Regions from separate parts of the Enterobacter sp. PL_is514 genome, predicted to be linked through region 1. Evidence: predicted binding sites of a transcription regulator. Region 1 holds the regulator's gene; each other region holds the start of a gene.
The links. The regulator PurR, encoded in region 1, represses purine synthesis genes. The targets are predictions, from matches to a motif close to CANGCAAACGTTTGCNTG.
Positions count from the first base shown of each region.

Region 2: the regulator PurR is predicted to act here: its motif matches at 7,439-7,456, upstream of gcvT (glycine cleavage system aminomethyltransferase GcvT).
Region 3: the regulator PurR is predicted to act here: its motif matches at 6,015-6,032, upstream of raiA (ribosome-associated translation inhibitor RaiA).

Region 1 is NZ_JBVPGN010000034.1:142,002-151,725, forward strand. It holds gene mdtK (MdtK family multidrug efflux MATE transporter) at 1-1,330, opposite strand, end outside; gene AC0TNG_RS16315 (riboflavin synthase subunit alpha) at 1,556-2,197, shown strand; gene cfa (cyclopropane fatty acyl phospholipid synthase) at 2,228-3,376, opposite strand; gene punC (purine nucleoside transporter PunC) at 3,675-4,874, opposite strand; gene punR (DNA-binding transcriptional activator PunR) at 4,989-5,900, shown strand; gene purR (HTH-type transcriptional repressor PurR) at 5,918-6,943, opposite strand; gene cydH (cytochrome bd-I oxidase subunit CydH) at 7,241-7,330, shown strand; gene AC0TNG_RS16345 (MFS transporter) at 7,494-8,660, shown strand; gene sodB (superoxide dismutase [Fe]) at 8,699-9,280, opposite strand; gene AC0TNG_RS16355 (C40 family peptidase) at 9,403-9,724, opposite strand, start outside.
Region 2 is NZ_JBVPGN010000027.1:352,678-362,401, forward strand. It holds gene serA (phosphoglycerate dehydrogenase) at 124-1,356, shown strand; gene AC0TNG_RS05870 (5-formyltetrahydrofolate cyclo-ligase) at 1,460-2,056, opposite strand; RNA gene ssrS (6S RNA) at 2,081-2,264, opposite strand; gene zapA (cell division protein ZapA) at 2,306-2,635, opposite strand; gene AC0TNG_RS05885 (YecA/YgfB family protein) at 2,804-3,382, shown strand; gene pepP (Xaa-Pro aminopeptidase) at 3,414-4,727, shown strand; gene ubiH (2-octaprenyl-6-methoxyphenyl hydroxylase) at 4,724-5,902, shown strand; gene ubiI (FAD-dependent 2-octaprenylphenol hydroxylase) at 5,915-7,117, shown strand; gene gcvT (glycine cleavage system aminomethyltransferase GcvT) at 7,515-8,609, shown strand; gene gcvH (glycine cleavage system protein GcvH) at 8,633-9,022, shown strand; gene gcvP (aminomethyl-transferring glycine dehydrogenase) at 9,091-9,724, shown strand, end outside.
Region 3 is NZ_JBVPGN010000026.1:2,123-11,846, reverse strand. It holds gene yfiR (regulatory sequestration protein YfiR) at 1-288, opposite strand, end outside; gene AC0TNG_RS02815 (DUF2799 domain-containing protein) at 427-801, opposite strand; gene aroF (3-deoxy-7-phosphoheptulonate synthase AroF) at 1,016-2,086, shown strand; gene tyrA (bifunctional chorismate mutase/prephenate dehydrogenase) at 2,098-3,219, shown strand; gene AC0TNG_RS02800 (SMP-30/gluconolactonase/LRE family protein) at 3,280-4,152, shown strand; gene pheA (bifunctional chorismate mutase/prephenate dehydratase) at 4,149-5,309, opposite strand; Phe leader region at 5,340-5,465, opposite strand; gene pheL (pheA operon leader peptide PheL) at 5,417-5,464, opposite strand; gene raiA (ribosome-associated translation inhibitor RaiA) at 5,576-5,917, opposite strand; gene bamD (outer membrane protein assembly factor BamD) at 6,186-6,923, opposite strand; gene rluD (23S rRNA pseudouridine(1911/1915/1917) synthase RluD) at 7,055-8,035, shown strand; gene yfiH (purine nucleoside phosphorylase YfiH) at 8,032-8,763, shown strand; gene clpB (ATP-dependent chaperone ClpB) at 8,893-9,724, shown strand, end outside.

The DNA of each region.
Region 1 (9,724 bases):
GCAGGAAGCGCATGCGCATCATCATCATAATCGCCGCCGACGTCAGGCCGATGATAAAGCCCATCCAGAACCCCGCCGGTCCCATGCGGTCAACCACAAGGTCGGTCAGGGCCAGAATATAACCACACGGCAGACCCAGCACCCAGTAGGCGATGAAAGTGATAAAGAAAATGGAGCGCGTGTCTTTATAACCGCGCAGCACGCCGCTGCCAATCACCTGGATGGAGTCCGAAATCTGGTAAATCGCAGCCAGCAGCATCAGGTGCGATGCCAGCGTAACGACTTCCGGATTGTCGTTATATAGCAGGGCAATCTGCTCGCGAAGCGCCACGGTGAAAAGCGCTGTGCAAATGGCCATGCAGACGCCGACGCCCAGTCCGGTCCGCGCGGCGGTTTGCGCATCGAGCGTCGAACCTTGTCCCAGGCGGAAGCCCACGCGAATCGTCACTGCCGCGGCCAGCGACATTGGCAGGACGAACATCAGGGAGCTGAAGTTCAGCGCAATCTGGTGCCCGGCCACGTTCACAATGCCCAGCGGGGAGACCAGCAGGGCAACCACGGCAAACAGGGTCACCTCAAAGAACAGCGCAAGGGCAATCGGTAACCCTAACTGCACCAGACGCGTCATGATGCTCCAGTCCGGCGTGCTGAATCTGTTCTCGTTGCGAATGTCGCGCATGGAGCGGGCGTGCTTCACGAAGGTAAGCATCGAGAAGAACATCACCCAGTAAACGGCTGCTGTCGCCACGCCGCAGCCGACGCCGCCCAGTTCCGGCATCCCGAAATGACCGTAGATAAAGATATAGTTAACCGGGATGTTGACCAGCAGCCCGATAAAACCCATCACCATCCCGGGCTTGGTTTTCGCCAGGCCTTCACACTGGTTACGCGCTACCTGGAAAAAGAGGTAGCCGGGCGCACCCCAAAGCAGGGCACGCAGATAGCCCACGGCTTTATCCGCCAGGGCCGGGTCAATGTTATGCATAGCGCGGATGATATGGCCCGCGTTCCAGAGCACGACCATGATCAGCACGGAGACAAACCCTGCCAGCCAGAACCCCTGACGGACCTGATGGGCAATGCGCTCGCGACGACCCGAGCCATTGAGCTGAGCGATAACAGGCGTGAGCGCGAGCAGCAGACCGTGGCCGAACAGGATGGCCGGAAGCCAGATTGACGTACCGATAGCCACGGCCGCCATATCGGTGGCGCTGTAGCCACCTGCCATTACCGTATCCACAAATCCCATTGCGGTCTGGGCCACTTGCGCGATGATCACTGGTATAGCCAGTGCCAATAACTGGCGCGCTTCATTCATGTACTTCTGCACGTGAACACCTTTATTTTGTTGTTATTTGAGAGACTAAAAAAGCCGCCGAAACGGGCAGCGAGAAGAAAATGCAGGGGGGTGCCAGCTATTGTAGCGGGCTTTAGCTATTTATCTAGTGAAAAAATCGCCAGAAAATGCGCTCCGCTGGCAACCTGTTTTTCCAACTGTTATTGTGGTGGGATTAAACGGTGTCACCACCGTCCGGAAAAAACAGGAGTTGTAAGCATGTTTACTGGTATTGTGCAGGGCACCGCCAAAGTGGTGTCCATTGATGAAAAACCTAATTTCCGTACTCATGTTGTTGAGCTGCCGGAATATATGCTTGAGGGCATTGAAACCGGTGCGTCGATTGCGCATAACGGCTGCTGTCTGACCGTGACCGAAATTAACGGCAACCAGATTAGCTTTGATTTAATGAAAGAGACGCTGCGCATCACCAACCTGGGCGAGCTGGCGGTGGGCGATACCGTCAACGTTGAACGCGCGGCGAAGTTCAGCGATGAGATTGGCGGCCACCTGATGTCCGGCCACATCATGACCACCGCTGAAGTGGTAAAAATCGTGACCTCGGAAAATAACCGTCAAATCTGGTTTAAAATGCAGGATCCGTCATTAATGAAATACATCCTCTATAAAGGATTTATTGGCATTGACGGGATTAGCCTGACGGTGGGGGAAGTGACGCCAACGCGTTTTTGCGTGCATTTAATTCCTGAAACGCTGCAGCGCACCACGCTGGGTGCCAAAAAACTGGGGCATCGCGTGAATATCGAAATCGATCCGCAAACCCAGGCGGTGGTGGATACTGTTGAGCGCGTGCTGGCAGCAAAAGAAGCCGCAATAATAAAGACCACTGAAGAAGAATAAAAAATAACCCCGGATATCCGGGGTTATTTTTTAGCGTGCGACACGCAGTCCGTGTTCAATCCCCCGGCTGAATACCACCTGCCAGAGCTGAATATCCCGTGCGCGAAACGCCCCCGCGCAGGCATTCAGATAATAGCTAAACATCCGTTTGAATCGTTCTGAATAGTTGTCCGCAATCTCGGGCCAGGCTTTCTGGAAACGTTCATGCCACGCCATTAAGGTGGTGTCGTAGTCCGCGCCAAAGTTATGCCAGTCTTCCATCACGAAATGGGATTCACTGGCGTTGGCGATCTGGCGAACGGACGGTAAACAGCCATTCGGAAAGATGTATTTATTGATCCACGGGTCAACGTTATTGTCGGTCCGCTTAGAGCCGATGGTGTGCAGCAGGAAGAGCCCGTCCGGTTTCAGATTACGATCCACCACCTCAAAGTAGGTATCGTAGTTTTTTGGCCCCACGTGCTCGAACATGCCGACGGAAACGATCCGGTCGAACTGCTCGTTCAGGTCACGGTAGTCCTGCAGCCGGATATCCACATCAAGACCCTGACAGCGCTCTCGCGCCATTTTTTGCTGTTCCGCTGAAATCGTGACGCCCACTACGCTGACGCCATAGTGCTTCGCCATAAAATACGCCAGCCCACCCCAGCCGCAGCCGATATCCAGCACGCGCATGCCGGGCTGTAGCTGCAGCTTCTCGCTAATCAGACGCAGCTTTGCCTGCTGCGCTTCCTCAAGCGTCGACGCGTCTTTCCAGTAGGCGCAGGAGTACTGCATGAACGGGTCCAGCATGCGGCTGAACAGGTCATTGCCGAGATCGTAATGCTCTTTGCCGACGATCCACGCGCGTTTTTTACTTTGCAGATTGAACAGTCGGGCAGAGGCGACGCGCAGGGTGTCTTTCAGATTGCGCGGGAGTTGGTTTTCCAGACCGGCACGCAGCACGCTGGCAAAAAAGGTATCCAGACGTTCGCACTCCCACCAGCCGTCCATATAGCTTTCTCCCAGGCCTAACGATCCCTCCCGCAATACGCGTTTAAAAAAGTCGGGATGTTTAACCTGAGGATCGGATGGCGATGATCCATTGATAGTGATGCCTGCTCGACCTAACAGTTCACTGACGATCCGGGACCAGTTATCGTCCGGAACGCTGACTTCTTCTATACACGATGAACTCATAGCTTCTCCATCACCCTGATGTGATCAGAACCTTCAAACAGCGTAGACGCTTTTTTTGGTTTGTGAGAAATCTCACGGTAAATACCGCGAGGCTAATATCCGACGTAGAACAGAGGAAGGGAGATAACCCTTGCCGAAATGCCTTCCATGGTAAAACGGGAGCGCTCCGGCTCCCGTTAACACTTAATATTTATCGTATTTAATCGAACCAAATTTAGTATAGGCCTCAAAATTTGGTGATTCAATAGAAAATTGTTAGCAACCTAATCACTGAAATGTAACATGATTTCTGGCGCAATCAGGCATGCGAGGTTTCCACCTGAGCGCCGCTATCCTGCTCACGCTGCGCGGAGGCCTGCATGCGATAGCCCGTCACCGCCAGCGCAACGGTGACCAGCATCACGCTGGTGGTGGTTAACAGTGGCGTCGCAATCAGCGCCGAGACCACCAGACTTGCCAGGAAGCACAGACCCAGCTGCAGGGTATTTTGCAGCGCGGCGGCGCGGCCTGTCGCCTGCGGGAACGGACGCAACGCTTGGGCTACAACAATCGGGTAAATCGCCCCGTTCGCCACGGCCATCACGCAGAAGGGGATCAAAATTTCAGCCAGGCCCGCGCCCGGAATAAACCCGACGGCCCAGGTGCCGATGACGCTCAGCGCATACAGCACCAGCAGCCATGGCAGCATTTGCTGACCTTCCCATTTTTGCAGCGCCGCGCGACAGCCGTACCCGCCCACCAGGAAGGCGATAGTCTGCGGAACATAGCTCAAACCGATGGCCGCCGGGCTGTAGCCCATATCGTGCAGAATGAACGGCGAGCCGGTAAGCCACGCGAAGAAGCTGGCCGAACAGGCGGCGTAAATCAGGACATTGCCGCGATACGCTTTGGCGCTCAGCAGGGAGGTGAAGGTAATCGGCTTCGCATCCGCATGCGCCTCTTTTTTATGCGCGGGCTTAAGGGCAAACGCCGGCAGCATCAGTACCAGCGTGATGGCAAACAGCGTGGCAAAAATGGCCTGCCAGTCAAAGTGCGCGAGGATCCAGCTGCCCAGCAGCGGAGCCAGGGCAGGGGAAAGACCCACCAGCGGCATAATGGTGGCGAAAATACGGTTTGTGCGGTTAGCCGGATAGTAGTCGGTCACCAGCGCCTGCCAGGTCACCGCCGCAGCACAGACGCCCACGGCCTGAATAAAGCGCAGCACCAGCAGCCAGGTGGCATCGCGCACCCACAGCATCCCCAGGCAGCCCACGGCAAAAATGGCCAGACCCAGCAGCAGTACCGGTTTACGACCAAAGCGATCCGAGAGCGGTCCCCACAGCAGCTGCGCGAAAGCGAAACCGGCAAGGAACAGGCTCAGGCTGGCGCTGATGGCCGCCGCAGGGGTTTGCAGGTCTTCCTGCATCGCGGCAAACGCGGGCAGGTACATGTCGGTGGCCAAAAAGCCCAGCACGCTTAAGCCGCCGAGCCAGACTAAAAATCCTTTCCTGGGTTGCATTCTCTTATTCTCCTGAGGAGGCAGGTGTACGTTGGCGGAGAGTGTAGGGAGTGCAAAGCGGCTTGTGAAACGCTAATATTTGGCGGGTGCATTCAAATTTTTTGCAGGCAGAAAATGTGGTCAGATTATTCTCTTGAAGTGGTCGATGCTGTTGCACGTAACGGCAGCTTTAGCGGTGCAGCGCAGGAGCTGCACCGCGTCCCTTCGGCCATCAGCTACACGGTGCGTCAGCTGGAGGAGTGGCTGGCGGTTCCGCTGTTTGAGCGGCGCCATCGTGATGTGGAATTAACGCCCGCAGGGGCGTGGTTTTTGAAGGAAGGGCGTTCTGTTATCAAAAAAATGCAGATCACCCGCGAACAGTGTCAGCAGATCGCTAACGGCTGGCGGGGGCATCTTTCCATCGCGGTGGATAACATCGTTAAGCCGGAACGTACCCGGCAGATGATCGTCGATTTCTATCGTCATTTTTCAGATGTCGAGCTGCGGGTCTCGCAGGAGGTGTTCAACGGCGTCTGGGATGCGCTGGCGGACGGCAGGGCAGAGATGGCAATCGGGGCCACGCAGGCGATCCCGGTCGGGGGACGTTACGCCTTTCGCGATATGGGCATGCTGAGCTGGAAGTGCGTGGTGGCAAGCGATCATCCGCTGGCGGTGATGGAGGGGCCGCTCAGCGATGATACGCTGCGCAACTGGCCGTCGCTGGTGCTGGAGGATACCTCCCGTTCATTGCCGAAGCGTATCACCTGGCTTCTGGACAACCAGCGGCGGGTGGTGGCCCCTGACTGGGAATCGTCGGCGACGTGCCTCAGCGCCGGACTGTGCGTCGCGATGGTGCCCGTTCATTTCGCGCGTCCGCGCATCGATACCGGAGAGTGGGTTGAGCTGACGCTGGAGAATCCGTTCCCGGATGCGGCCTGCTGCCTGACCTGGCAGCAAAGTGATGTCTCGCCTGCGATGGCCTGGCTGCTGGATTATCTGGGAGACAGCGAAACGCTAAACCGGGAATGGTTACGGGAGCCAGCATAGCTGGCCCCGTAAAGCGATTAACGACGGTAGTCGCGGAACGGACCGTCCGCAACGGAACGGCGTTCGATAAGACGCGGGTGAACTTCAATGGACTGCGACTCTTCACGTTTGTTGACGATCCTGTCCATCAGCATATTGAAGGCCGTTTCGCCCAGCGAATCTTTCGGCTGGTGAATGGTGGTCAACGCTGGCGTGAAGAAACGCGCGTTACGCACGTTGTCATACCCGATCACGGAAATATCCTGCGGTACGCGCAGACCCAGCTCGTCGGCAGCGCAGAGCGCGCCCATAGCCATGATGTCACCCCCGCAGAAAACGGCGGTCGGACGGTGTGGCTGGGAGACGATCTGCTGCATTGCGCGGTAGCCCGACTCCGGCTCAAAGTCGCCCTGCACAATCCAGTTTTCCGGCACGTTGATCAGCGCTTCTTCCATCGCTTTCATAAAACCGGCCAGACGGCCCGCGCCGGTGTTGCGCTCCAGCGGACCGGGGATCACGCCAATCTCGCGGTGACCGCGTTCGATCAGATAACGACCGGCCATATAGCCGCCTTCAAAGGCATTATCGATAACGGAATCAGTGAAATCCGCGCGCGCTTCGCCCCAGTCCATGACCACCATGGGAATATGGCGATACTCTTCGAGCATCGACAGTACGGATTCCGGGTACTCGGAACACATTACCAGCAGGCCATCAACGCGCTTTTGCGCCATCATCGACAGGTAGGCACGCTGTTTTTCTATGCTGTTCCATGCGTTGCCCAGAATCAGGGTATAGCCTTTCTGGAAGCAGTTCTTCTCTACCGCTTCAATGATCTCGGCAAAATAGGCCGCTTCACTGCTGGTGGCCAGCAATCCAATGGATTTGGTGTGATTAACCTTGAGGCTGCGCGCAACCGCACTTGGCGAATAGTGCAGCTCTTTGATCGCTGCCCAGACGGCGTTGCGCGTCTCTTCCGCCACGAAGCGGGTTTTGTTAATTACATGTGATACGGTTGTAGTGGAAACGTTTGCGCGTTTTGCTACGTCTTTAATTGTTGCCATTAAATGTCACTCCAGACCATATCCTAAACTCCTGAAAAACTTGAAGGTAAACGTTTGCCTTCTCTCACCCTTATCACGCAATCTTGAATTGCGGCACGCCGGGAAAACGACACGGGACGTCAGGAGGGGGTCAATGGCCGGTACGCTAATAAATTTAGCGTGGAATTTTGTCCTATCTTGATGAAAAGGGGAAGAGGTAAAGTGTTTATCAGCCTAAATCCAGGAAGATTTTTGACGTAAATTATGCAAAAATGAGCAGGCTCACTTTTCGTGGGGGGATTAAAAGGAGAAAAATTGATGAGTTCCGATCTGAAGTTTTCGCTGTTCACCACCGTTATTGTGCTGGCTCTGATTGTCGCGGCCGGTCTGACGGCTGCGCTGCACTGATTTACGCGGAGGGAGAGCCTTCTCCCTCCCGATCGACCCGATTGTTACTTCTCTGGCAAAAATCTTTTGCCATTTTGTTAACTTCTCATTTTTTGTGATTGATGTCATGCTTTCCGCTTCTTTGTTCTGTGTCACCACATGACACGGCATCCGGAGTTGACGCATGAAAATCAATTTTCCCCTGCTGGCCCTGGCGATTGGCGCTTTTGGGATTGGCACCACTGAATTCTCCCCGATGGGGTTACTGCCCGTCATCGCCCGCGGCGTGGACGTCTCGATCCCTGCGGCAGGGATGTTAATCAGCGCCTATGCTATCGGCGTGATGGTGGGGGCGCCGCTGATGACGCTTCTCCTTTCGCACCGCGCGCGCCGCAATGCGCTGATTTTCCTGATGGCGATTTTCACCCTGGGTAACGTGCTTTCGGCCATTTCGCCGGACTACACCACGCTGATGCTGTCTCGTATTCTGACCAGCCTTAACCACGGCGCGTTCTTCGGGCTGGGATCGGTCGTGGCTGCCAGCGTGGTGCCAAAACATAAGCAGGCCAGCGCCGTAGCAACCATGTTTATGGGGCTAACGATTGCCAACATCGGCGGGGTGCCTGCGGCAACCTGGCTGGGGGAAGCGATCGGCTGGCGGATGTCCTTCCTGGCAACGGCCGGGCTGGGCGTGGTCGCGATGGTGGCGCTGTTCTTCTCCCTGCCGAAAGGCAGCGCGGGTGAACGTCCTGACGTGCGCAGAGAGCTGTCGGTGCTGGTGCGCCCGCAGGTCCTCTCCGCGCTGCTCACCACCGTGCTGGGGGCAGGGGCGATGTTTACCCTCTACACCTATATTTCACCGGTATTGCATGACATCACCCACGCAACGCCTCTCTTTGTGACCGCGATGCTGGTACTGATAGGCGTGGGCTTCTCGATCGGCAACTATCTCGGCGGGAAATTTGCCGACCGTTCCGTGAGCGGCACGCTGAAGGGCTTCTTAACCCTGCTGATTGCCATCATGATTGCCATTCCGTGGCTGGCGCGTAATGAGTTTGGGGCCGCGATCGCAATGGTCGTCTGGGGAGCCGCCACCTTTGCCGTGGTGCCGCCGCTGCAGATGCGCGTGATGCGCGTCGCGCATGAAGCGCCGGGCCTCTCATCGTCGGTCAACATCGGCGCCTTCAACCTGGGCAACGCGCTCGGTGCGGCGGCCGGTGGGGCCGTGATTTCAGGGGGACTGGGGTACAGCTTTGTGCCGGTGATGGGGGCGATTATTGCCGCGCTCGGCCTGCTGCTGGTGATGATGTCGGGTCGTAAACAGCCTGAAGCAGCCTGCGCTGCGGAATAAACCAAAAACGCAGAAGGGCGAACCCTTCTGCGTGTCTCTTACGCGGCGAAGTTCTTCGCGACAAAGTCCCAGTTAACCAGTGCCCAGAAGTGCTCCAGGTAGTTCGGGCGCGCGTTGCGGTAATCAATGTAGTAAGCGTGTTCCCATACGTCCACGGTCATCAGCGGCTTAGCGCTGGTGGTCAGCGGGGTGCCTGCGTTAGAGGTGGACACGATAGCCAGTTTGCCATCCGCCTCTTTAACCAGCCACGTCCAGCCCGAACCGAAGTTCTTGATGGCTGCATCGGTAAATTTCGCTTTGAAATCCGCGAAGCTGCCAAAGGCGGCGTTGATAGCGGTAGCCAGTTCACCGGCAGGTTCGCCACCGGCGTTTGGCGCCAGGCAGTGCCAGTAGAAGGTGTGGTTCCACACCTGAGCCGCGTTGTTGAATACGCCACCCTCTGAGCTGCGGACGATCTCTTCCAGCGTTTTGCCTTCAAAATCGGTGCCCTTGATCAGATTGTTCAGGTTAGTGACGTACGTCTGGTGATGCTTGCCGTAATGATATTCCAGGGTTTCCGCAGAAATGTGCGGTGCCAGGGCGTCTTTTGCATACGGTAGTGCAGGTAATTCGAACGACATTGCTTCTCTCCTTATTGTATTTTGCGTTGCCAATAACCACACAGACAACAAGGACAGGATAGCAAATTGAAAGGGTATGCAAAAGAGGAACTTACCCTGCCACGGGTGTGGCAGGGCAGGGGTTAGCGAATGGTTTTCGGCGTCATCACGCGACGTGCGCCGACGTAATGGCGTACCCAGTAGTCTTCACTGAGAGAGGTGATCTGAATATCCTGGCCGCTACGCGGTGACTGGATGAATTTTCCGTTACCGACATAGACGCCGACGTGGTCAGCCGTGCCGCGACCCTGAGTGCGGAAGAACACCAGATCGCCGTTTTCCAGCTCACCGCGGTCAACCGGTGAGGCATCGCGCAGGTGGTACATCTCATTAGCGGTACGAGGAATGCGGAACTTGACCAGATCTTTATAGGCGTAATAGACGAGGCCGCTGCAGTCAAAGCCG
Region 2 (9,724 bases), on a different contig from region 1:
TGACTTTTCTTCAGAGTGCCGACGCAAACGTTCATATTGCTGCAATAGTTTTTTTTGATATGTTGGCTACAGCGGATTCATATCCAGCACAACATCAGTTCAGACAAAAACAGGGTCGGGTAAATGGCAAAGGTATCACTGGAGAAAGACAAGATTAAATTCCTGCTGGTCGAGGGCGTGCATCAAAAAGCAATCGATAGCCTTCGTGCGGCAGGTTACACCAACATCGAATTTCACAAAGGGGCGCTCGATACCGAAGAGCTGAAAGCGTCCATCCGTGATGCCCACTTCATTGGCCTGCGATCCCGTACTCACCTGACTGAAGACGTTATTGCTGCGGCGGAAAAGCTGGTGGCTATCGGCTGCTTCTGCATCGGTACCAACCAGGTTGACCTGAATGCTGCCGCCAGACGCGGTATTCCCGTCTTCAACGCCCCGTTCTCCAACACCCGTTCCGTGGCGGAGCTGGTGATTGGCGAACTGCTGCTGCTGCTGCGCGGCATTCCTGAAGCGAACGCCAAGGCGCACCGCGGCGTGTGGAACAAGCTGGCGTCTGGCTCCTATGAAGCGCGTGGTAAAAAGCTGGGGATTATCGGCTACGGCCACATCGGTACGCAGCTCGGTATTCTGGCTGAATCCCTGGGCATGCACGTGTTTTTCTACGATATCGAAAGCAAGCTGCCGCTGGGTAACGCCACCCAGGTTCAACACCTCTCTGATCTGCTGAACATGAGCGACGTGGTGAGCCTCCACGTGCCGGAAAATGCGTCCACCAAAAACATGATGGGCGCGGAAGAGCTGGCGCTGATGAAGCCGGGCTCACTGCTGATTAACGCCGCGCGCGGCACGGTTGTCGATATCCCGGCACTGGCTGATGCGCTGAAGCGTAAGCATCTGGCGGGCGCGGCCATCGACGTGTTCCCGACGGAGCCAGCCACCAACAGCGATCCGTTTACCTCTCCGCTGTGCGAGTTCGACAACGTGATCCTGACGCCACACATCGGCGGTTCGACCCAGGAAGCGCAGGAGAATATCGGTCTGGAAGTGGCGGGTAAGCTGAGCAAATACTCCGACAATGGTTCTACGCTCTCTGCCGTGAACTTCCCGGAAGTGTCTCTGCCGCTGCACGGTGGTCGTCGTCTGCTGCACATCCACGAAAACCGTCCGGGCGTGCTGACCGCCATCAACCAGATCTTTGCCGAGCAGGGCGTCAACATCGCCGCGCAGTATCTGCAAACGAACTCGCAGATGGGTTACGTGGTCATTGATATCGAAGCGGATGACGATGTTGCCGAGAAAGCATTGCTGAGCATGAAGTCTATTGCGGGGACGATTCGCGCGCGTCTGCTGTACTGATGGTGCGAGGTAAATGCAAAACGGTAACGATAGTTACCGTTTTTTATGTTTTCACCCTCTCCCTGTGGGAGAGGGCTGGGGTGAGGGCATCAGGCTGCCTGTTTCACCACTCCCACAACTTCGATGGCGTCACTACCGCCGGCAACGGCACATCCCACTTCTCTACCGGCAACGCCTCCACGCCCTGACAATCATGCGCGTAACCCACCGGCTGCACCCCGTACTGCTGCCAGTTTTGCAGCGTCCTGTCATAAAAACCGCCGCCCATCCCTAAACGCTGGCCCTGTTCATCAAACGCCACCAGCGGCGTAATCAGCACATCCAGCTGTGACAGCGGCAGCACGTCGCGCACGTCGAGTTTCGGCTCGGTGATTTTCAGGCGATTCACCACCAGCTCGCTGTGCGGGTGGTAGTGCAGAAACAGCAGATTACCGTCGCTAAACGGGTGCAGCACCGGCAGGTAGACTTTCTTCCCGGCGCGCCAGAGCTGCTCTATCAGCGGTTGGGTATCCAGCTCTCCATCAAATGACAGAAACAGCGCAACGGTGTGCGCCATTACGACAGGGGGATACGCCATCATACGGGCGGCGGCCTGCTGGGCAAAATGCGCTTGCTGATCGGGGGTTAACGCACGGCGGCGCTGACGAATGAGCTGACGGATATCCTGGCGTGAAGCAGAAACTTCAGGGAATTGAGTCATGGTAGTCGGTAGAAGAAAAGAGAGGGAATCTCCGAGATGCCGCCGCAGGCTGTAACCCTTGAACCCTTGGTTCAAGGTGAATGTGTCGTCATAGTTTTAAGGCTTCTCGGACGGACCGAGCATGCTCACCAACCATGGAGCGCCACATTCTTGTGGTATGAAATATCGGCTCAGGGGACTGGCCCGCTTGCGAACATCTCAGAGAAATTTTGTCTTCACAGTTACTCTACCATAGTCAACTGAGAAGTGTTATTCAAACTTTGGTCCCGGTCTTTCGGGATTGCGACCTTGATCAAGCAATGCCTGTTCTATGGTCTGCTGGAGCATTTTAATGCGCTGCTCCATGCTTGCCGCGTAGTCGCGGGTCTTCGCTTTTTCCTGAGTCAGTTCATAGCTGATGTTCAACGCGGCGATGAAAACCAGCTGCTCAGTATTTGTGACTCTAGTGCGTTCTTTTAGATCTTGCAACCGCTGATTCAAATCGTCCGCTGCCTGATTCAAAGCATCCCTTTGTTCAGGCGGACAATTCACTCGCAGTGAACGGCCAAAAATCTGGAGATCGACGGGTTGTGCAGACATGCCACCTTCCTGCTGATTGACTGCGCTGCCTTCGCTTACTGCCCCGGGGGCTGCGAAGGGGCGACACTATAGCTACCCTGATGTGAAGATACAAGCCCTTTTCTGGTATCACCAGGGTCCAAAGTGGTAGCATATCATGAAACTTCCCCCCTTTGACGACGAATGCTCATGTCTATACAGAACGAAATGCCTGGTTACAAGGATTTAAACCAGTTACTGAACCAGCAGGGAGTCGGTTTAACCCCTGCCGAAATGCACGGTCTGATCAGTGGCATGCTGTGCGGCGGAAACAGCGACAGCTCATGGCAGCCGCTGATCCACGACCTCACGAATGAAGGGCTGGCGTTTGGTCACGAGCTGGCGGAAGCGCTGCGTAAAATGCATGCCGCCATCAGTGATTCGCTGGAAGACGATGGCTTCCTTTTTCAGCTTTATCTGCCTGAAGGCGACGACGTCAGCGTGTTCGATCGCGCCGATGCGCTGGCCGGCTGGGTAAACCACTATCTGCTGGGGCTGGGCGTGACGCAGCCTAAACTGGATAAAGTCACCGGCGAAGCGGGTGAAGCGATCGACGACCTGCGTAACATCGCCCAGCTTGGCTACGATGAAGACGAAGACCAGGAAGAGCTGGAAATGTCGCTTGAAGAGATTATCGAGTACGTGCGCGTGGCGGCACTGCTGTGCCACGACAACTTCACGCGCTCACAGCCGACTGCGCCGGAAGTCCGCAAGCCAACCTTACATTAAGAAAAATAACGCACAGGAGGGTGTCATGGTTATCTCAAGTCAAGAGTATTCGCGCCGCCGTCAGGCGCTGCTGGCAACAATGCAGCCGGGCAGCGCCGCGCTGATTTTTGCTGCCCCCGAAGTGACGCGCAGCGCCGACAGCGAATATCCCTATCGCCAGAGCAGCGACTTCTGGTACTTCACCGGCTTTAACGAGCCGGAAGCGGTACTGGTGCTGATTAAGAGCAATGACACCCACAACCACAGCGTGATTTTCAACCGCGTGCGCGATCTGACGGCCGAAATCTGGTTTGGCCGCCGCTTAGGGCAAGAGGCCGCACCGGAAAAGCTGGGCGTTGACCGCGCGCTGGCGTTTAGCGAAATCAACCAGCAGCTCTATCAGCTGCTTAACGGCCTCGACGTGCTCTATCACGCGCAGGGCGAATATGCGTACGCCGATGAGATTGTCTTCACCGCGCTGGATAAGCTGCGCAAAGGCTCGCGCCAGAACCTGTCCGCACCGGCCACGCTGACGGACTGGCGTCCGGTGGTGCATGAGATGCGCCTGTTCAAGTCTGAAGAAGAGCTGAATTTGATGCGCCGTGCGGGCGAAATCAGCGCGCTGGCGCACACCCGCGCGATGGAGAAATGCCGTCCCGGGATGTTCGAATACCAGCTGGAAGGCGAAATTCACCACGAATTTAACCGCCACGGCGCGCGCTATCCCTCCTACAACACCATCGTTGGCGGCGGGGAAAACGGCTGCATTCTGCACTACACCGAAAACGAAAGCGCATTGCGCGACGGCGATCTGGTGCTGATTGACGCCGGCTGCGAATATCAGGGCTATGCAGGGGACATCACCCGGACCTTCCCGGTGAATGGTAAATTCTCGCCGGCACAGCGCGCGATTTACGACATTGTTCTCGAATCCCTTGAGACGGCGCTCAGGCTGTATCGTCCGGGTACCTCCATCCAGGAAGTGACCGGTGAAGTGGTGCGCATCATGATTACCGGTCTGGTCAGGCTCGGTATCCTGAAAGGGGACGTAGATACCCTGATTGCTGAAAATGCGCATCGACCGTACTTTATGCACGGCCTGAGCCACTGGCTGGGGCTGGACGTGCATGACGTTGGCGCTTACGGCACCGACCGTTCGCGCGTGCTGGAGCCGGGCATGGTGTTAACCGTGGAGCCGGGTCTGTATATCGCGCCGGATGCCGACGTGCCTGAAGAGTACCGCGGGATTGGCATTCGTATTGAAGACGACATCGTGATTACCGAAACCGGTAACGAAAACCTGACCGCGAGCGTCGTGAAAAACGCTGACGATATTGAGGCGCTGATGGCAGCGGCACGCGCATGAGCGTGATTATCGTTGGCGGCGGCATGACCGGGGCTACGCTGGCACTGGCCATTTCACATTTGACGAAAGGCCAGCTTCCGGTGCACCTGGTGGAAGCCGTTGCGCCAGAGGCGTCCAACCACCCCGGTTTTGATGCCCGCGCCATTGCGCTCGCGCAGGGAACCTGCCAGCAGCTTTCCCGCATTGGCATCTGGCAGGCCATTGCCGACTGCGCCACGGCAATTAAAACCGTTCACGTCAGCGATCGCGGCCATGCTGGCTTTGTCACCCTGGACGCGCAGGATTATCGTATTGATGCTCTTGGGCAGGTTGTTGAGCTGCATGACGTCGGATTGCGTCTGTTCCGCCTGCTTCAGGACGCGCCGGGCGTTACGCTGCATTGTCCGGCGCGCGTGGCCAGCGTGAGCCGTAGTGAGGCGTCGGTTAGCGTGACGCTGGAAAACGGCACCGTCCTTGAAGGCCAGCTTCTGGTCGCCGCGGACGGTTCGCGCTCATCGCTCGGCACCCAGTGTGGCGTGGAGTGGCGCCAGCAGCCTTACGGCCAGGTGGCGGTCATTGCGAACGTCGCTACCGCAGCTGACCACGACGGCAGGGCGTTTGAGCGCTTTACGCAGCATGGCCCGCTGGCGATGCTGCCGATGTCGGACGGGCGCTGTTCCCTGGTGTGGTGTCATTCGCAGGATAAGGCTGAAGAGGTGAAGGCCTGGTCAGACGAACGTTTTTGTACCGAGCTGCAAAAAGCCTTTGGCTGGCGGCTGGGGCGTATCACCCATGCCGGCCAGCGGGCGGTCTACCCGCTTTCGTTGACTACGGCCTCTCAGTCCATCTCCCATCGTCTGGCGCTTGTCGGTAACGCCGCTCAGACGCTGCACCCCATCGCGGGGCAAGGGTTCAACCTTGGTTTACGCGACGTCATGAGCCTGGCGGAAACCCTTTCGCAGGCGTGGGGTGAGCAAAAAGACTGCGGGGCGTATTCGGTGCTGAGCCATTACCAGAAGCGCCGCCAGGCGGATAAAGAGGCCACCATCGGTGTGACCGATGGTCTGGTCCATCTTTTTGCCAATCGCTGGGCACCGCTGGTTGCGGGCCGCAACCTCGGGCTGATGGCGATGGAACTATTCATTCCGGCACGTGACGTGCTGGCGCAGCGGACCCTGGGTTGGGTCGCGCGTTAAGGAGTTATCACCGTGCAAAATGTTGATGTTGCCATCGTTGGCGGCGGTATGGTCGGGCTGGCATTGGCCTGTGGTTTACAGGGCAGCGGCCTGCGCGTGGCGGTGCTGGAGCAAAAGCAGCCTCAGCCCGTTGCCCCGGATGCCCCGCCGGAACTCCGCGTCTCGGCGATCAATGCCGCCAGCGAGAAATTGCTGACGCACCTTGGCGTCTGGTCAGATATTGTGGCGCAGCGCGCCAGCTGCTATCACGGCATGGAAGTGTGGGATAAAGACAGCTTTGGTCATATTGCTTTTGATGATGAAAGCATGGGCTATAGCCATCTGGGTCACATTGTTGAAAACGCGGTGATCCACCACGCGCTGTGGCAGAAAGCACAGCAGTGCAGCGACGTGACCCTGATTGCGCCTGCGCAGATCCAGCAGGTGGCGTGGGGCGAAAACGAGGCGTTTATCACCCTGCAGAGCGGCGACATGCTGACCGCGCGTCTGGTGGTCGGTGCTGACGGTGCCAACTCCTGGCTGCGTAATAAAGCCGATATCCCGCTGACCTTCTGGGACTATCGTCATCACGCGCTGGTGGCAACGATCCGCACCGAAGAGCCGCACGGCGGCGTGGCGCGCCAGATTTTCCACAACGACGGCATACTGGCGTTCCTGCCGCTTGCCGATCCGCACCTGTGCTCGATTGTCTGGTCCCTGGTGCCGGAGAAAGCCCAGCAGATGCAGGAGGCAACGCCGGACGCCTTTAACCAGGCGCTGTGCGTGGCCTTTGATAACCGCCTTGGCCTGTGCACGCTTGAAAGCGAGCGTCAGGTGTTCCCGTTAACCGGCCGCTACGCGCGTCAGTTTGCCGCGCACCGTCTGGCGCTGGTGGGGGATGCGGCGCATACCATTCATCCGCTGGCCGGGCAGGGCGTTAACCTTGGCTTTATGGACGCGGCGGAGCTGGTCGAGGAGCTGCGTCGCCTGCATCGCGAAGGGAAGGACATCGGGCAGCATCTCTATCTGCGCCGCTACGAGCGCAGCCGCAAGCACAGTGCGGCGATGATGCTGGCGGGCATGCAGGGCTTCCGCGAGCTGTTTGCCGGGGCGAATCCGGCGAAAAAACTGCTGCGCGACATCGGACTCAAGCTTGCTGACACCCTTCCGGGCGTGAAACCCCAACTCCTCCGTCAGGCGATGGGTCTTAACGACCTGCCGGACTGGCTACGTTAATTTAGACCCCTGTCACACTTTCTTTTCCCGGCCTCTGCGCCGGGGAAATTCCCTCGTTTGAAATATTCTAATTTCACGTCATTTTTCGCATTAGATAATCTAATGTCGCGTTTTTCTCGTTACGGAAATTCGGCCCGATTTTCCGCATGAAATATCACCATGTGCTAAACCCTGTTAGATCATTGTTGATTTTGTGCGGGGTTAATCGCATTTTTCCAGTGAATAACTCTGTAGGCTTTTTAGCGTTTTTTGGTCATAAGCTAATGTGATGACCCATTTTGCCTTATGGTTAACCGCCGGTTTCGGTGGTAAGTTCAGGTAAAAGAGAACGTTTGCGTCGGTGCCCGAACGCGGTGCCGATACCGGGTTTCACGGTGAATTTTTCAACGAGGACAAGATGGCTCAACAGACTCCTTTGTACGAACAACACGTGTTATGCGGCGCCCGCATGGTGGACTTCCATGGCTGGATGATGCCGCTGCACTACGGCTCGCAGATTGATGAGCACCACGCGGTGCGCACCGATGCCGGTATGTTCGACGTGTCCCACATGACGATTGTCGATCTGCGCGGTAGCCGCACCCGGGAGTTTTTGCGTTATCTGCTGGCAAACGACGTCGCCAAACTGAAGACGCCGGGTAAAGCGCTCTATACCGGCATGCTGAATGCCTCGGGCGGCGTGATTGATGACCTTATCGTCTATTACTTCACTGAAGATTTCTTCCGCCTCGTTGTAAACTCCGCCACCCGCGAAAAAGACCTCTCCTGGATCACCCAACACGCCGAACCTTATGCCATCGACATCACCGTCCGTGACGATCTGTCGCTGATCGCCGTGCAGGGGCCGAACGCGCAGGCGAAAGCCGCCTCTCTGTTTAACGACGAGCAGCGTAAAGCCACCGCTGGCATGAAGCCGTTCTTCGGCGTGCAGGCGGGCGATCTGTTTATCGCCACCACCGGCTACACCGGTGAAGCGGGCTACGAAATTGCCATGCCAAACGAGAAGGCCGCTGATTTCTGGCGTGCGCTGGTGGAAGCGGGCGTGAAGCCTGCGGGCCTGGGCGCGCGCGATACGCTGCGTCTGGAAGCGGGGATGAACCTTTACGGTCAGGAGATGGATGAAGGCGTCTCTCCGCTGGCCGCCAACATGGGCTGGACCATCGCGTGGGAACCGGCTGACCGTGACTTTATTGGTCGTGAAGCGCTGGAGATGCAGCGCGAGAAGGGCACCGAACAGCTGGTGGGCCTGGTGATGACCGAGAAGGGCGTGCTGCGCGGCGAACTGCCGGTGCGCTTTACCGATGCTGACGGCAATCCTCGCGAAGGCGTGATCACCAGCGGAACCTTCTCACCGACGCTGGGCTACAGTATTGCACTGGCACGCGTGCCGGCGGGGATTGGCGAAACGGCGGTGGTGCAAATCCGCAACCGTGAAATGCCGGTCAACGTAACCAAACCGATTTTTGTTCGCGCCGGTAAGCCGGTCGCCTAATCATTTTTATCAGGAGAACTTCAATGAGCAATGTGCCAGCAGAACTGAAATACAGCAAAGAACACGAGTGGCTGCGCAAAGAGGCGGACGGCACTTACACCGTAGGGATCACCGAGCACGCGCAAGAGCTGCTGGGCGACATGGTGTTTGTTGACCTGCCTGACGTGGGCACGACCGTTAGCGCGGGCGACGACTGCGCCGTGGCGGAGTCCGTAAAAGCGGCCTCTGACATCTACGCCCCTGTGAGCGGCGAAATCGTTGCCGTCAACGACGCGCTGAGCGATTCGCCAGAGCTGGTGAACAGCGAGCCTTATGAAGGCGGCTGGATCTTCAAGATCAAAGCCAGCGACGAATCCCAGGTTGCCGCGCTGCTGGATGCGACCGCGTACGAAGCACTGTTAGAAGACGAGTAAGCCATTATCCCTCTCCCTAAGGGAGAGGGAGAAAACACATTCATTGCACGTTTCAGGAACCATCGCTCATGACACAGACTTTAAGCCAGCTTGAAAACCGTGGCGCCTTCATTGAACGTCACATTGGGCCGGATGCTCAGCAACAGCAGGAGATGCTGAAGACGGTTGGCGCGGATTCATTAAACGCACTGATCGGCCAGATTGTGCCAAAAGACATCCAGCTTGCCACGCCGCCTCAGGTGGGGGAAGCCACTACGGAATTCGCCGCGCTGGCGGAGCTGAAGGCTATTGCCGGCCTGAATAAGCGCTATAAGTCTTACATTGGCATGGGCTATACCAACGTGCAGCTGCCGCCGGTTATCCTGCGCAACATGCTGGAAAACCCGGGCTGGTACACCGCTTACACCCCGTATCAGCCAGAAGTTTCCCAGGGCCGTCTGGAAGCGCTGCTGAACTTCCAGCAGGTGACGCTGGACCTGACCGGCATGGATATCGCCTCTGCTTCTCTGCTGGATGAAGCCACCGCCGCCGCCGAAGCGATGGCGATGGCAAAACGCGTGAGCAAGCTGAAAAATGCCAACCGCTTCTTCGTCGCGGCGGACGTGCATCCGCAGACGCTGGACGTGGTGCGTACTCGCGCAGAGACCTTCGGCTTTGACGTGATCGTCGACGACGCTGACAAAGTGCTGGATCATCAGGACG
Region 3 (9,724 bases), on a different contig from region 1:
CCGATCGTTATGTACAATAACGGGGGTATAAGGTAACTCGTTGTGCCCTTCGTCGCCGCTGAGGGCATGCGTATAGCGAGAAGTGGCGTAGACGCAGAGTTTAGGTTGCCCGGTAAGTGACGGCCATCGCGTATAGCTCACAATGCCTGAGACAATTGAGCGTACCGATTTATCCGTTTCCGTAAGTGCGCCTGCCGTCGTTGGGCCCACCATAAGGAACAGCATTAACACCAGAGTGAGTCGGAATAAAGAGATCAAGAATGAATTTCTCACCAGAATCCGCCACATCGCTCCGGAAATAGACGTCCTTAAGAGTTGCGGGCAGAATACCATTGTTTATCAGATCCGTCATTATGTCAGAAATAGCATGAGGCCAACCTAAGCTAAATCCTACTGTTGTGTATTTTCCGGTGGATAAAAACAGACTTAATTGAGTCTGCTGGAGCGCATACTTTCATCCATCCCTTTCTGCCATGATGCACGCAGTGTTGCCGCGTTTTCGGCAGTATCGCAGCTGGCAGGGAAAGATTTTCCTGCTAATCCCCAGGCATGAATAAATCCTTCTTCGCAGACTTTCTTCTGACCATCGGCATAGCCGCGAAGATATTCACTACGATCGACGTGCGTGTCGTTAAAACTATCGGCCAGGGCCTGGTTATCTTTAACCGGCAGGCCATTCATGGCGTCTTCTTTACCGGCATCAAACCAGGATGGGCTGGTCCAGTCGGGCTGGAAGGTGTAAGGATTGATCTGACAGCCCGTTAAAAACAGCGACAACAGCGCGAGAGCAATTGAACGCATAGCCATTCTCCTTTTTTCTTCAGCATAGCCTGGCTAAAGAAAATCTGTATGTAATTTAAAGTTTACGTTTTTATCGGCTGATTTTTGCAATAAATTGGCTTGTGTAAACTAATGTGTACGTATTTTGGATTGAAATGTTTACTTTTTATGGTATCGTGGTTTCACCTCTTTGAGGAAAACAACTATCGCAAACGAGCTTTACAGGATCGCCATCATGCAAAAAGACGCGCTGAACAACGTACATATCACTGACGAACAGGTTTTAATTACTCCGGATCAACTGAAAGCAGAATTTCCGCTGAGCGTCGCGCAGGAGGCTCAGATTGAGCACTCGCGTCAGACCATTTCTGACATTATCGCCGGCCGCGATCCGCGCCTGCTGGTGGTATGCGGTCCTTGCTCCATTCACGATCCTGAAACCGCCATTGAGTACGCTCGTCGATTTAAAACATTAGCGGAGGAGGTCAGCGATAGCCTCTATCTGGTGATGCGCGTCTATTTTGAGAAGCCACGTACTACCGTCGGCTGGAAAGGGTTGATTAACGATCCGCACATGGATGGCTCGTTTGATGTGGAAGCAGGCCTGAAGATTGCGCGTCGCCTGCTGGTGGAGCTGGTCAGCATGGGGCTGCCGCTGGCAACCGAAGCGCTGGATCCGAACAGCCCGCAATACCTTGGCGATCTGTTCAGCTGGTCCGCGATTGGCGCGCGTACCACGGAATCGCAAACCCACCGCGAGATGGCGTCGGGCCTGTCGATGCCGGTTGGTTTTAAAAACGGTACCGATGGCAGCCTGGCGACGGCGATCAACGCCATGCGTGCTGCCGCTATGCCACACCGTTTTGTCGGTATCAACCAGGCGGGCCAGGTATGCCTCCTGCAAACGCAGGGCAACCCGGACGGTCATGTGATCCTGCGCGGCGGGAAAGCCCCTAACTACAGCCCGGCGGACGTGGCGCAGTGTGAAAAAGAGATGGAGCAGGCGGGACTGCGCCCGGCACTGATGGTAGATTGCAGTCATGGTAATTCGAATAAAGATTACCGTCGCCAGCCAGCGGTTGCGGAATCCGTGGTCGCACAGATCAAAGATGGCAATCGTTCGATTATCGGTCTGATGATTGAGAGCAATATTCATGAAGGCAATCAGTCATCTGAACAACCGCGCAGTGCCATGAAGCACGGCGTCTCCGTGACGGATGCCTGCATCAGCTGGGAGACTACCGATGCGCTGCTGCGTGAGATCCACAAAGATTTGAACGGCCAGCTGGCGACGCGTCTGGCTTAAGAGGTTTAGTTATGGTTGCTGAATTGACCGCACTGCGCGATCAAATTGATGAAGTGGATAAGGCGCTGCTGGATCTGCTGGCGCGCCGTATGGCGCTGGTTGCCGAAGTGGGTGAGGTGAAAAGCAAATACGGCCTGCCGATTTACGTCCCGGAGCGCGAGGCCTCCATGCTGGCCTCCCGTCGTAAAGAGGCGCAGGCGCTGGGCGTTTCTCCGGACCTGATAGAAGATGTTCTGCGTCGCGTGATGCGGGAGTCCTATTCCAGCGAAAACGACAAGGGCTTTAAAACTCTCTGCCCGTCCCTGCGTCCGGTGGTGATTGTCGGCGGTGCAGGGCAGATGGGGCGTCTGTTTGAAAAAATGCTGACGCTGTCTGGCTATCAGGTGCGCATTCTGGAAAAAGAGGACTGGGCGCAGGCACCGGAACTCATGAAAGATGCCGGGATGGTTATCGTCAGCGTGCCGATCCACGTGACGGAGCAGATCATCGAAAAGCTGCCTCCTTTGCCGAAAGATTGCATCCTGGTGGATCTGGCCTCTGTCAAAAATGGTCCGCTGCAGGCCATGCTGGCTGCACATACCGGCCCGGTACTGGGCCTGCACCCAATGTTTGGCCCGGACAGCGGCAGCCTGGCTAAGCAGGTGGTGGTTTACTGCGATGGTCGTCAGCCGGAAGCCTATCAGTGGTTCCTGGAGCAGATTCAGGTATGGGGTGCGCGACTGCACCGCATCAGCGCGGTCGAGCACGATCAGAACATGGCGTTCATTCAGGCGCTGCGCCACTTTGCGACGTTTGCCTACGGCCTGCATCTGGCGGAAGAGAACGTGCAGCTTGAACAGCTGCTGGCACTCTCTTCACCGATCTATCGTCTGGAGCTGGCGATGGTCGGCCGCCTGTTCGCGCAGGATCCGCAGCTGTACGCGGACATTATTATGTCCTCCGAGAACAACCTGGCGCTGATCAAGCGCTACTATCAGCGCTTTGGGGAAGCCATTACGCTGCTGGAGCACGGAGACAAGCAGGCGTTTATCGACAGCTTCCGCAAGGTCGAGCACTGGTTTGGCGATTACGCGCAGCGCTTCCAGAGTGAGAGCCGGACGCTGTTGCGCCAGGCAAATGACAGTCGCCAGTAATGCGATGATGTATATACTGAAAGCCAGCATTGCTGGCTTTTTTCATTTTGGGGAACTGTCATGGCCGAACCGCAGCTGCTGTTGAATTACACCGGGCATTTGCCTGAATGCCCGACGTGGAGCGTAGAAGAGCGCGCGCTCTACTGGGCCGATATTCTTGAAGGGGAGATCCACCGCTACCATCTGCCGACGGCGGAACACACCGTGCTTTCTTTCCACGAGGAGGTGGGCTGTTTCGCGCTGCGCGAGCGCGGCGGGTTTATCGTCGCCATGCGCAATGGCATCTGGCTTGCCGATAAGCATGGCCTTCTGCAGCGCAAGGTGTGCGACAACCCCTCTAACCCGCAGCTGGCGCGTTTTAACGATGGGGGTACCGACCATCAGGGCCGGTTCTATGCGGGCACGTTCTGGGGGCCGGGAGATTACAACGGCGCCCTGCTGATGCGCATCGACAACGACCTGACGCCGAAGGTGATCCAGTGCGATATCCACGGGCATAACGGCTTAGCGTTTAGCCCGGACAAGCAGTGGATGTTTACCTCAGACACGCCAAACGGTGTGATTTACCGTACCCCGCTTGATGAGCAGGGCGAACCCGGCAGGCGTGAGGTGTTTCGTCAGTTTAAAGAGGGCGAAGGGATTCCGGACGGCGCGGCGATGGACGTGGAAGGCTGCTACTGGAGCGCGCTATTTGACGGCTGGCGTATTGCGCGTTTTTCACCGCAAGGGGAGCAACTGGAAGAATACCGCATGCCGGTACGTTGCCCGACGATGGTCTGCTTTGGCGGCGATGACATGAAAACGCTGTTTATTACCACCACGCGGGAAAATATGGATGCAGAAGAGGTGGCGAAGTATCCGCTCTCCGGCGCCATCTTCACCCTGCCGGTTAACGTGGCAGGGATGAAGAAAAGCCGCTTTATCGAACGTTAGCTCGGATCGACCGGGACGACGTTTTCGCTCGGGTAGCAGCCCAGCACCTTCATGGAACGTGTGATCTCGCCCAGCTCGCGCAGGGCTTTCTGCATGGACGCAGATTCCAGGTTGGCCTGGATATCGAGGTAGAACATCTCTTCCCACGGGTTACCGTGGATCGGACGTGATTCCAGCTTCGTCATGATCAGGTTGTGATTACGCAGTACCAGCAGGGCTTCAACCAGCGCACCGGCCTGCTGGCCGGTGGCCATCAGCAGCGTGGTTTTAGCCGGTACCTGGTCAGACACATTGATTGCCTTGCGGGCCAGCACCACGAAGCGGGTAATGTTTTGTGTCTGGTTTGCCAGGTTGCGTTCCAGCACCTGTAAACCATACAGCGCGCCGCCCGCTTCGCTGCCGAGCGCCGCGACGGTGGGGGAGTTCGCCTGCGCCACTTTTTCCATCGCCGCCGAGGTGCTCTCGGTGTACTCAATTTTCCAGTTCGGATAGCGGTTCAGGAACTGGCTGCACTGCTGGAACGGCTGCGGGTGGCTGTAGACCGTTTTGATCGTGTTCAGGTCCGTTGAGCCGGAGACCAGCACGCAGTGATCGATAGGAATCGTCAGCTCGCCGACCAGCGACAGGCTGGTGTGCTGCAGCAAGTCGTAGACGTCGTTGATGGCGCCGGAGCTGGTGTTTTCAATCGGCACCACGGCGTAATCCGCCTGGCCGGTTTCGACCTGGTTAAAAATGTCGGCAAACTTCGCACAGCCGCTCTCAATAAACTCTTCGAAATGGCGTGCGGCATACTGACGTGCGGCCAGGTGAGAATAGGAGCCCTTGGGCCCGAGGAAGGCGATACGCGCAGAGTGTGGATTGGTTTTATTGAGATGCTGCTGGAGTAGCGCTTGCTGGGTGAGAACGGAATCTTCGATGATGAGCTGGAACAACCGGGTAATGTAGTGGGCATCGAGGTGATGCGCTTTACCGAGCTGGATCAGACGCTCCAGCAGATCCCGCTCGCGGTCGATATCACGAACCGGGCGATGGGAGTCCAGTTTGGCTTTGCCCACTTCAACGGCAAGAGTACGGCGTTCGGCCAGCAGCGCCAGCAGTTTCTCATCCAGCGCACTGATTTTTACGCGCAGATCCAGTAACGGGTTTTCCGGTGTCATAGTGTTGCCTGTCTCATTTTATCGTTATCAATAAAAAAGGCCCCCCGGTGTGGGAGGCCTTGTTGTTCGTCTTCGCATTCTTTATCACACGACGAAACGCCTCCCGTTCAGGGGAAGGTAAAAAAGAATGCGAAGAAGAACGGCGTAAGTTTCATAAAGTCATCCTGTGAGTGATACCGTTAAAGTACCCGTACTGTTTTCACCCTGTCAATAAAAAACAAAAAACGCGCCCGAAGGCGCGTTGGCGGTACACTCAATTTAAAGGATTACTCTTCTTCAACTTCTTCCGCGAAGCTGGCGTCTTTCACCGATGTTGCGGCGCGACGAGCTTCACCTTTGTGTTGCACTTTATTGAGCTGCCGTTCCAGCTTGTTGATCAAATCGTTAATAGCGGTGTACATATCCTCGTGTTTTGCGCTGGCGACCAGATGGCCGTTTGGAGTATTGATAGTTGCGTCAGCGATGAAACCCTGCGGCTCCTTGGACAGGATGATATGTGGATTAATCAAATGTGTTTGCCATTTATCCAGTTTGGCGAGACGGTCTGCGACGTGCTGGCGAATTGCCGGAGTAATTTCCATTTGTTTACTGGTAATGTTCATTGTCATAAATTTTACCTCTTGTCTTTCCGTCTTGGTGATTCCAGCATACCCGACCTAATGTCAAAATGTGTGATTTAGATCACGTTATTTTGTCGGTTTTTGTCAGGGAATCTTTTTTGTGAGGCAGGGCAGGAAGAGGTGAGATTTACCTTGTAGAAGGCATAAATTGGGGCCATAGTTGACAGGATGTGTTGAGGCTAACGCGCTTCAGCGACGCTCAGAAACGAATAAAAAAACGGCAGCCTTCGGGCTGCCGTTTTGCATTGAGGCAAAATCAGGTGTTGCTGCTGTTCGCGGCGATGATTTTCGCCACTTTTTCAGCCTGAGCGGTCATCTGCATCTGACGGTAAGCATTTTCCATCAGCTTCAGGCCGTCGCGCGTTGCCTGAGTATCCGGATAATCTCGCAGCATACCTTCTACGCGGTTAACCACGGCAACCCATGCGCCACGGCGGGTATAGTATTCCGCCACGGAGTATTCATATTTCGCCAGACGATCTTTCAGGAACACCAGACGCTTGGTGGCGTCGGTCACGTACTGACTGTTCGGATAGCCGCGCACCAGTTTGGAGAAGTCATTGAAGGCATCACGCGCATGCTGCGGGTCACGGTCGGAACGATCCACGCCGAAGAAGCCCTGCAGCGCACTGTCGTCCAGCGCCATGTTGGTAAGACCGCGCATGTACATCACGTAGTCGATGTTAGGATGAGTCGGGTTCAGACGCATGAAACGATCGATGGTTGCCTGAGCCAACGGCAGATCGGCATTTTTATAGTATGCGTAGATGAGATCTAACTGTACCTGCTGCGAATACGGACCAAATGGATAGCGATTATCCAACGCTTCCAGTTGCGTTATCGCCTGTTTCCAGTTACCGTCCTGCAACTTTTGTTGTGCAGTCGCATAGATTTCATTCGGCGGATTGTCAGGGACCTGTTCATTTGAACCGGAGCAGCCCACCAAAGCCAGGCTCAACGTGGCCGCTGCCACCAGATATTTCATGCGCGTCATGACGTTTTGACTTTCCTCAAATGTTTGTCCGGGAGAAACTCTGTTCCTGCTCCCGATTAAGACCAGCTACAATAGCACACTATATTAAACGGCAAAGCCGTAAAACCCAACGTTAAACGAAGAAGCAGTTTATGGCACAACGAGTAGAACTCACCGCAACAGTCTCCGAAAATCAGCTCGGTCAACGCTTAGATCAGGCTTTGGCCGAATTGTTCCCTGATTATTCGCGTTCACGCATAAAAGAATGGATCCTTGACCAGCGCGTGCTGGTAAACGGCAAGATCTGGGACAAACCAAAAGAGAAAGTGTTAGGTGGGGAAGCTGTCGCCATCAATGCTGAAATCGAAGAGGAAATCCGCTTCGAGCCGCAGGATATCCCACTGGACATCGTCTATGAAGATGATGACATTCTGGTGATCAACAAGCCGCGCGACCTGGTTGTTCATCCGGGCGCGGGGAACCCTGACGGTACGGTACTTAACGCACTTCTCCATTACTATCCACCGATCGCGGATGTCCCGCGCGCGGGCATCGTGCACCGTCTGGATAAAGACACCACGGGTTTGATGGTGGTGGCGAAGACCGTTCCTGCTCAGACACGTCTGGTGGAGTCGCTGCAGCTGCGCGAAATCACCCGTGAGTATGAAGCGGTAGCCATTGGGCATATGACCTCTGGCGGAACGGTGGAGGAGCCTATCAGCCGTCACCCAACCAAGCGTACCCATATGTCGGTGCATCCGATGGGTAAACCGGCGGTGACGCACTATCGCATTATGGAACACTTCCGTATTCATACGCGCCTGCGTCTGCGTCTGGAAACCGGGCGTACTCACCAGATCCGTGTGCATATGGCCCACATTACCCATCCGCTGGTGGGCGATCAGGTCTACGGTGGCCGTCCGCGTCCGCCTAAAGGCGCATCGGATGAGTTCATCAGCGTATTGCGTAAATTCGATCGTCAGGCGCTGCACGCGACGATGCTGCGTCTTTACCATCCTATCACCGGCATTCAGATGGAGTGGCATGCGCCTATCCCTCAGGATATGGTGGATCTTATTGACGCCATGCGTGCTGATTTCGAAGAACATAAGGATCAAGTGGACTGGTTATGACCAAACTGATTGTCCCGGAGTGGCCATTGCCTGCTGGCGTGGCTGCCTGCAGTTCAACCCGCACTGGCGGTGTTAGCCAGGGCGCGTGGGAGTCATTGAACCTCGGTGCGCACTGTGGTGACAACCTGGAACACGTGGAAGAGAACCGCAGGCGTCTGTTTGCTGCGGGGAACTTGCCGTCGAAGCCAGTCTGGCTGGAACAGGTTCACGGCAAGGCGGTGCTGAAGTTGACGGGAGAACCCTATGCTTCTAAACGCGCTGATGCCTCTTACAGCAATACTCCGGGAACCGTTTGTGCCGTAATGACCGCCGATTGTCTGCCAGTGCTGTTCTGCAACCGTGCAGGTACCGAGGTGGCTGCAGCACACGCGGGCTGGCGTGGACTGTGTGAAGGCGTGCTGGAAGAAACCGTCGCCTGTTTTAAGGATGAGCCCGCCAATATTATGGCCTGGCTTGGCCCGGCCATTGGTCCTCGCGCTTTTGAAGTGGGCCCAGAGGTCCGCGACGCCTTTATGGATAAAGATCCGCAAGCGGTGGACGCCTTCCTGCCTTCTGGAGATAAATATCTGGCCGATATTTACCAGCTTGCGCGTCAGCGTTTGAATAACGTGGGCGTAACGCAGATCTCCGGCGGCGATCGCTGCACATTCACCGAAAAGGGTGATTTTTTCTCTTATCGCCGCGACAAGACCACTGGTCGTATGGCAAGTTTTATTTGGCTGATATAACCTAAAGAATCAAGACGATCCGGTACGTGCCGTTTTCTTTTCACATAATTCAGGTCATTAACCTTGAATAATTGAGGGATGACCTCATTTAATCTCCAGTAGCAAATTTGACCTGTTATGGGAGGAGTTATGCGTCTGGATCGTCTTACTAATAAATTCCAGCTTGCTCTCGCCGATGCCCAGTCCCTCGCACTGGGGCACGACAACCAATTTATCGAACCTCTTCATTTAATGAGCGCCTTGCTGAATCAGGAAGGGGGATCGGTACGTCCTTTATTAACGTCCGCTGGCATTAATGCTGGCCAGTTACGCACCGCTATCGATCAGGCGCTGAGCCGTTTGCCGCAGGTCGAAGGGACCGGCGGCGACGTTCAGCCGTCGCAGGATCTGGTGCGCGTGCTGAACCTTTGCGACAAGCTGGCGCAAAAACGTGGGGACAACTTTATTTCGTCAGAGCTATTTGTTCTGGCGGCGCTTGAATCACGCGGTACCTTGACCGACCTGCTGAAATCTGCCGGTGCGACCACCGCCAATGTGACTCAGGCGATTGAGAAAATGCGCGGAGGTGAAAGCGTGAACGATCAGGGAGCCGAAGACCAACGTCAGGCTTTGAAGAAATTTACGGTCGATCTGACCGAGCGTGCTGAACAGGGCAAACTTGACCCGGTTATCGGCCGTGATGAAGAAATCCGCCGTACCATTCAGGTACTGCAGCGTCGTACCAAGAACAACCCGGTGCTGATTGGTGAACCGGGTGTCGGTAAAACCGCCATTGTTGAAGGGCTGGCGCAGCGTATCGTCAACGGTGAAGTGCCGGAAGGCCTGAAGGGCCGCCGCGTGCTGGCGTTGGACATGGGCGCGCTGGTGGCCGGTGCGAAATACCGCGGCGAGTTCGAAGAGCGCCTGAAAGGCGTGCTTAACGACCTGGCGAAGCAGGAAGGCAACGTCATTCTGTTTATCG